One region of the Micromonospora sp. NPDC004704 genome, then DNA from elsewhere that is predicted to be linked to it. Evidence: predicted binding sites of a transcription regulator. Region 1 holds the regulator's gene; the other holds the start of a gene.
What was found. The regulator HrcA, encoded in region 1, represses chaperone genes, less so after heat shock. The targets are predictions, from matches to a motif close to GGTTNGCACNCTCNNNNNGAGNGTGCNAACC.
Positions count from the first base shown of each region.

Region 2: groES (co-chaperone GroES) is a predicted target of HrcA. The motif match lies at 1,787-1,817, and genes of this name have one in related genera.

Region 1 is NZ_JBSGCD010000003.1:61,701-65,594, forward strand. It holds gene hemW (radical SAM family heme chaperone HemW) at 1-1,045, shown strand, start outside; gene ACWEFB_RS04555 (DUF4870 domain-containing protein) at 1,119-1,793, opposite strand; gene hrcA (heat-inducible transcriptional repressor HrcA) at 2,045-3,067, shown strand; gene dnaJ (molecular chaperone DnaJ) at 3,168-3,894, shown strand, end outside.
Region 2 is NZ_JBSGCD010000069.1:2,100-5,993, reverse strand. It holds gene ybaK (Cys-tRNA(Pro) deacylase) at 1-331, opposite strand, end outside; gene ACWEFB_RS37835 (THUMP-like domain-containing protein) at 342-1,598, opposite strand; gene groES (co-chaperone GroES) at 1,950-2,264, shown strand; gene groL (chaperonin GroEL) at 2,346-3,894, shown strand, end outside.

The DNA of each region.
Region 1 (3,894 bases):
CGGCCGGGACGGGTACGCCGATTCGGTGCTGGCCGAGCTGGCGTTGGCCGGGCGGGTGCTGGGCGAGGCCCCGCCGCGCCGGGTGGACACCGTGTTCGTCGGCGGCGGCACCCCGACCCTGCTGCCCGCCGACGAACTGGCCCGGATCCTGGACGGAATCGACCGGACCTGGGGGCTGGCCGCCGACGCCGAGGTCACCACCGAGGCCAACCCGGAGTCGGTGACCCCGGAGTCGCTCAAGACGCTGCGGGCCGCCGGTTACACCCGGATCTCCCTGGGCATGCAGTCCGCCGCCGCCGGGGTGCTCGCCCTGCTCGACCGCAGGCACACCCCCGGTCGGGCGGTCCAGGCCGCCCTGGAGGCGCGTGACGCCGGCTTCGACCACGTGAACCTGGACCTGATCTACGGGACGCCGGGCGAGACCGCCGACGACTTCGCCGCGTCGCTGGCCGCGGTGACCGAGGCGGGGGTGGACCACGTCAGCGCGTACGCCCTGATCGTGGAGGACGGCACCCGGCTGGCCGGTCGGATGCGGCGCGGCGAGCTGCCGTACCCCAGTGACGACGTGGCGGCGGACCGCTACCTGGCCGCGGAGGCAGCCCTCGGCGCGGCCGGTTTCTCCTGGTACGAGGTTTCCAACTGGGCCCGCACCGCCGACGCCCGGTGCCGGCACAACCTGCTCTACTGGACCGGCGGGGACTGGTGGGGCCTCGGGCCGGGGGCGCACAGCCACGTCGGCGGCGTGCGCTGGTGGAACGTCAAACACCCCACCGCGTACGCGTCCCGCCTGGCCGCCGGTGAGTCTCCCGGCCACGCCCGGGAACTGCTCACCGGGGACGATCAGCACGTGGAGGACGTGATGCTGCGGCTGCGCCTGGACTCGGGACTGCCGTTGGCCGGGCTCGACGATGCCGGTCGGGTCGGCGCGGAACGGGCCCTGGCCGACGGTCTGCTGAGCCGTCCCGAGTACGCGGCCGGCCGGGCGGTGCTGACCCTGCGGGGCCGGCTGCTCGCCGACGCCGTGGTACGCGACCTGCTGCCCTGACCCCCGGTCGGGCGGGCGCTGGCTCGGGCCGGTCCGGACCGCCCCGAGCCAGCGGATCATCCCTGAGTGATGGTTACTTCACCAGGCGGTACGTCATCGGGTACCGGTAAACCGAGCCTCCGTTCGCCTTCAGACCGCCGAGGATCGAGAACACGATGATCACGATCCAGGTGATGAAGGGCAGGAAGAAGAGGATTCCGAACGAGCAGACACTCAAGATGACCGCGATCAGCGTGGCGACCGCCCAGGTGATCTGGAAGTTCAGCGCCTCGACCGCGTGCACCCGTACGGTCGGCGACTCGTTGCCCTTGGCGAGCAGCGCGATCAACGGGGCGATGAACCCGACGATGATGCCGCCGAAGTGCGCGATCAGGGCCCAGGTCTTCTCGTCGCTGTTCGCGTACCCGGTCGGGGCCGCGCCGCCCGGATAGCCGGCGCCCGGGGGATAACCACCGGGGTTGTAGCCACCGGGCGGCGGGTAGCCACCGTCGGCGGGCGGCGGGTAGGCACCCGGCGGGGGGTAGCCACCCGGAGGGGGATAGCCGCCGGGCGGGGGGTAGCCGCCGGCCGGCGGGGGTGCGCTCGGCGCGCCGTACTGCGGGGCGGCCGGGGGCGGCCCGTAACCGGGCGGGGGCGCCTCGTCCGGACTCGAGTACGAGCCCGGCGACGTGAACGGAGTGGTCGGCGGTTCCGGCGGCGGGTAACCGCCGGGGCCGCCCTCTCCGGGAGGGCGGGGTGGTTCAGTCATGGGGTCACGGTAGGGGTATCGATCAAACGACGCCAACTACCACGAGTGACTTCACTGGACAATTGCCGACTGAAGCTGTTATGCCGACAGGGGGTCGGTTACCGTCCACCAGATCACTCAAGATCTCCGGCCGGGCTCGCGATTGATCATCGCAACCGGTCGGGCCCACGTCGTAGACTGGCACTCGTTACAGTCGAGTGCCAGACTGGTGGGCCGGGTGCTCGCACCGACCCGGTCGCAGGGAGGTGAGGATGGGTCTCGACGACCGCAAGCTCGACGTGCTGCGCGCGATCGTGGAGGACTACGTTTCCACCCAGGAGCCGGTCGGCAGCAAGGCCCTGGTCGAGCGGCACCAACTGGGCGTTTCACCGGCCACCGTCCGTAACGACATGGCCGTGCTCGAAGAAGAGGGCTACATCCGGCAGCCGCACACCAGTGCCGGCCGGGTGCCCACCGACCGCGGTTACCGACTGTTCGTCGACCGCCTCTCCCGGGTCAAGCCGCTCACCCCGGCCGAGCGCCGGGCCATCGAACGTTTCCTGGTCGGCGCCGTCGACCTCGACGACGTGGTGCACCGTACGGTCCGGCTGCTCGCCCAGCTCACCCGGCAGGTCGCCGTGGTGCAGTACCCGAGCCTGGCCCGTTCGTCCGTGCGCCACCTGGAACTGGTGCCGATCTCCACCACCCGGCTCATGTTCGTCATGATCGCCGACACCGGTCGGGTCGAACAGCGCCTGGTCGAGATGCCCGCGCCGCTGCTCGCCGACGACGTGACCGACCTGCGCCGACTGATCAACGAGAAGCTCGTCGGCAGCCGGCTCTCCGACACCCCGCCGCTGGTCCAGGCACTGGTCGACGAGGTCACACCCGACCTGCGTCCGGCCATGGCGACGCTGGCGACCGTCCTGCTGGAAACCCTCGTCGAGCGACACGAGGAACGGATCGCCCTCGCCGGCACGGCCAACCTGACCCGAGGCGGGCTGCTCGACTTCCAGGGCTCGCTGCGACCGATTCTGGAGGCGCTGGAGGAAGAGGTCATCCTGCTCAAGCTCTTCGGCGAGGTCGAACCCAGTACGCTCCGAATTCGGATCGGCGACGAAAATGAGATCGACAACCTGCGCGCCACCTCGGTGGTGAGCACCGGGTACGGCACCGGCAGCAACATCCTCGGCGGGCTCGGGGTGCTCGGGCCGACCCGGATGGACTACCCCGGCACCATCGCGACCGTACGCGCCGTCGCCCGATACGTGGGCGACCTACTGGCACAGAACTGACGGGCAACGGTGCAGCGGGCGGCACCGGTACGGAACTGATCAACAAGCTGACCTGACGACACCGGCGGACGGCACGACTGACATGGGGACACGGAACACAGTGGCCAAGGACTACTACGGGATTCTCGGCGTCAGCCGGGAGGCCTCCGACGACGAGATCAAGCGCGCCTACCGCAAGCTGGCGCGGCAGTTCCATCCGGACGTCAATCCGGATCCGGAGGCGCACGAGAAGTTCAAGGACATCAACGCCGCCTACGAGGTCCTCTCCGACGACCAGAAACGGCAGATCGTCGACCTCGGCGGGGACCCGTTGGCCCCCGGCGGTGGCGGCGGTGGCGCCGGACCCGGCGGAGCCGGCCCGTTCGTCGGCTTCCAGGACATCATGGACGCGTTCTTCGGTGCCGCGGGCGGCAGCCGTGGGCCCCGTCCACGTACCCGTCCGGGTGCCGACGCCATCCTGCGTCTCGAACTCGACCTGAACGAGACGGCGTTCGGCGTCGAGGCGCCGATCACCGTCGACACCGCCGTACTCTGCACCACCTGCGCCGGTGCGGGCACCGCCACCGGCACCCACCTCGCCACCTGCGAGGCGTGCGGTGGGCGGGGCGAGGTCCAGTCGGTCCAGCGGACGTTCCTCGGCCAGGTCGTCTCGTCCCGGCCGTGCACCGTCTGCCAGGGCTACGGCACCGTCATCCCGCACCCCTGCCCGACCTGCGCCGGTGACGGGCGGGTCCGTACCCGCCGGTCGCTGACCGTCAAGATCCCAGCCGGGGTCGAGGACGGCATGCGGATCCGGCTCGCCCAGCAGGGTGAGGTCGGCCCCGGCG
Region 2 (3,894 bases), on a different contig from region 1:
TCCGTTGGCCCAGCGGGCTGATCCCGCCCCGGACGTAACCGGTTGTCCGTTCGGCCAGGGTCCGGTCGGCCAGCGCCGCCCGTTTGCCGCCCACCGCCGCCGCCAACGCCTTGAGGTCCAGTTCCCCGGTGACCGGTACGACCGCCACGGTCAACGCTCCGTCGACCTCGGTGATCAGGGACTTGAACACCCGCTCCGGGTCCACGCCGAGAGCCGCGGCCACCTCCGCGCCGTAACGCGGCGACTCCACCGGCACGTCGTACGGGTGGGTGGTGTGCGCGACCTTCTGCTTCACCAGCAGTGCCGTTGCCGGGGTCCCCTGACCTGCCACGGCCGGGACCCTACCGGTTCGGAGCCACCGGCTGACAGACCAGCACGGTGGGCGCGCCGGCCACCCGGGTCAGGACCAGGCTGGCCGGCTCGGTGCCGGCGAGCCGCAGATCGCGCCGGAGCCGCTCCGGATCCACCGCCGAACCCCGCTTCAGGATCTCCACCCGACCGACCCCGCGCATCCGGAGCAGGCCGCGCAGCCGCTTCAGCGAGAACGGCAGCACGTCGGTGATCTCCAGACAGCGGGCGTACGGGGTCGGCCGCGGCTTGTCGGCGTACACGTAGGCGATGTCCGGGTCGGCGAGAGTGCCGTCCACGGTGAGGGCGAACTCGGCGACCAGGTGGGCCCGGACCACCGCGCCGTCCGGGTCGTAGACGTACCGACGGATCGGGCCGACCGGCGCCTCGACGGCACCTGTCCCGGTGAGCTCGGCCACCCGGACCCCGTCGTCCCCGGTCTCGCCCGAGCGTTGGGCAGGGGCCCTTGTACCACCGGAAGCGGCAGCGGGGGGCCGGAGCAGGGTGGCGCGGCGGGGAGTTGCGGCGAGCGGGCCGCACCAGAGGGCGGCCTCGACGAGTTCCCGGTCGACGCTGACCCACTCCGCCTCGGCGCCGGGCGGGATCAGCGCGTGGTCCAGGCCGGGAGCGACCTTCACCACCGTGCACGGGACCCGCCGGGCCAGGCCGAGGACGAAGTCCCACGGCGGGGAGTAGGCGGCCGGGTCGAAGATCCGCCGGCCGCCGGTCGAGCGCCGGGCCGGATCACAGAAGACCGCGTCCATCCCGGTCAGGTCGAAACTCGTGGCGTCGGCGCACTCGACGGTGAAACAGCCGGCCAGCCCGGCCGCCTCCGCGTTCGCGGCGGCCAGCGCGGCGGTGGCCGGGTCGGCCTCCACCCCGTACACCCGGATCCCGGCGCGGGCGGCGGCGAGCGCGTCCGCGCCGAGGCCGCAACCGAGGTCGGCCAGGGTGCGCACCCCGGCGGCCCGCAACCGGCGCGCTCGCCGGTCCGCGACCACCGCCCTGGTGGCCTGCTCCAGGCCGGCGCGGGTGAAGAACATCCCGGCGGCGGCCGGGCCGAACTTGCCGACCGCGCGGCGGCGCAGCTCGGCCTGGGTGAGGGCGGTGGCGGCGAGCGGCCCGGGCAGGCCCGCCGACCGGAGCGCGGTGGCGGCGGCCAGCGGGTCACCGCCGGCCAACTCGGCCGCCGCGGCGAGCGCGGTCAACCCGACCGGAGTACGCAGCGCGGCGAGCTGGTCGAGGTCCATCGAGTCATTGTGAGGCAGCACACGCCGGATGTGAGGCAGTACACGTCGATCGCTGGTGGGACGGGCGCGGCGTCCGGAAGGTGCGGCGGAGCCGGTCCGCCGGTGTCCTGGTAAGGGGTTTCGCCGAACACGCCGGCCGCCATGTTGGCACTCTCCTTGACGGAGTGCTAGCCACCGGCATAACCTGCCGTTAGCACTCTCAGTCTGAGGGTGCCAGCTTCCGGGCTCCGGTCCGGTGGCTGAAACGCCAGGCGGACCGGCTCCCGCGACGACGGACCCGCCCGGTGGCATGTGGCAGATTGACGCTGGCCGGCTTGCTGGTCAGCACAGAAACCAGTACCCCAGGAGGGTATGCCCGTGACTACCGCGACCAAGGTTGCGATCAAGCCGCTCGAGGACCGGATCCTGGTCCAGGCGAACGAGGCTGAGACGACCACGGCGTCGGGCATCGTGATCCCCGACACCGCCAAGGAAAAGCCGCAGGAGGGCACTGTCCTCTCCGTCGGCCCGGGCCGCATCGACGACAAGGGCAACCGGATCCCGGTTGACGTCAAGGTCGGCGACACGGTCCTCTACTCGAAGTACGGCGGCACCGAGGTTAAGTACGCCGGCGAGGAGTACCTCGTACTCTCCGCCCGCGACGTCCTCGCGGTCATCGAGAAGTAGTGATCTGACCGATCAGTGATCACTGCCCCGGACCGGCATGCCGGGCCGGGGCAGTGCTGTGTGAAGGGACCCGAGTAAAACATGGCGAAGATTCTGAGCTTCTCGGATGACGCCCGGCACCTGCTGGAGCACGGTGTCAACACGCTCGCCGACACGGTCAAGGTCACCCTCGGCCCGCGCGGGCGCAACGTCGTTCTGGACAAGAAGTTCGGTGCACCGACGATCACCAATGATGGCGTGACCATCGCCAAGGAGATCGAACTCACCAACCCCTACGAGAACCTCGGCGCGCAGCTGGTCAAGGAGGTGGCGACCAAGACCAACGACGTCGCCGGCGACGGGACCACCACCGCGACCGTGCTGGCCCAGGCACTCGTCCGCGAGGGCCTGCGCAACGTGACCGCCGGGGCGAACCCGACCGGTCTCAAGCGGGGCATCGACGCGGCCGCCACCAAGGTGTCCGAGGCGCTGCTCACCAAGGCCGTCGAGGTCGGCAGCCGGGAGTCGGTCGCGCACGTGGCGACCATCTCCGCGCAGGACGCGACCATCGGCGACCTGATCGCCGAGGCGATGGAGCGGGTCGGCCGCGACGGTGTCATCACCGTCGAGGAAGGCTCCACCCTCGCCACCGAGCTGGAGGTCACCGAGGGCCTGCAGTTCGACAAGGGCTTCATCTCGCCCAACTTCGTGACCGACGCCGAGTCGCAGGAAGCGGTCCTCGACGACCCGTACATCCTGATCACGACTCAGAAGATCTCGGCCATCGAAGAGCTGCTGCCGCTGCTGGAGAAGGTCCTCCAGACCAGCAAGCCGCTGCTCATCGTGGCCGAGGACGTCGAGGGCCAGGCCCTGTCCACGCTCGTGGTCAACTCGATCCGCAAGACCGTCAAGGTCTGCGCGGTCAAGGCCCCCGGGTTCGGCGACCGCCGCAAGGCGCTGCTGCAGGACATGGCGGTCATCACCGGCGCCGAGCTGGTCGCCCCCGAGCTTGGCTACAAGCTCGACGCGGTCGGCCTCGAGGTGCTCGGTAGCGCCCGCCGGGTCGTGGTCGACAAGGACAACACCACGGTGATCGACGGCAAGGGCCGCGACACCGAGGTGGCCGACCGGGTCGCCCAGATCCGCAAGGAGATCGAGGCCTCGGACTCCGAGTGGGACCGGGAGAAGCTGGCCGAGCGGCTGGCGAAGCTCTCCGGTGGCATCGCGGTGATCAAGGCCGGCGCGGCGACCGAGGTCGAGATGAAGGAGCGCAAGCACCGCATCGAAGACGCCATCGCCGCCACCAAGGCCGCGGTCGAGGAGGGCATCGTCCCGGGCGGCGGCGCCGCACTGGTGCAGATCGCCTCGGTGCTCGACGACGACCTGGGCTTCACCGGTGACGAGAAGGTCGGTGTCTCGATCGTCCGCAAGGCGCTGGTCGAGCCGCTGCGCTGGATCGCCCAGAACGCCGGTCACGACGGTTACGTGGTCGTGCAGAAGGTCGCCGGCAGCGACTGGGGCTTCGGCCTCAACGCCGCCACCGACGAGTACGTCGACCTGGCCAAGGCCGGCATCGTCGACCCGGTGAAGGTGACCCGCAACGCGGTCATCAACGCCGCGTCGATCGCCGGTCTGCTGCTCACCACGGAGA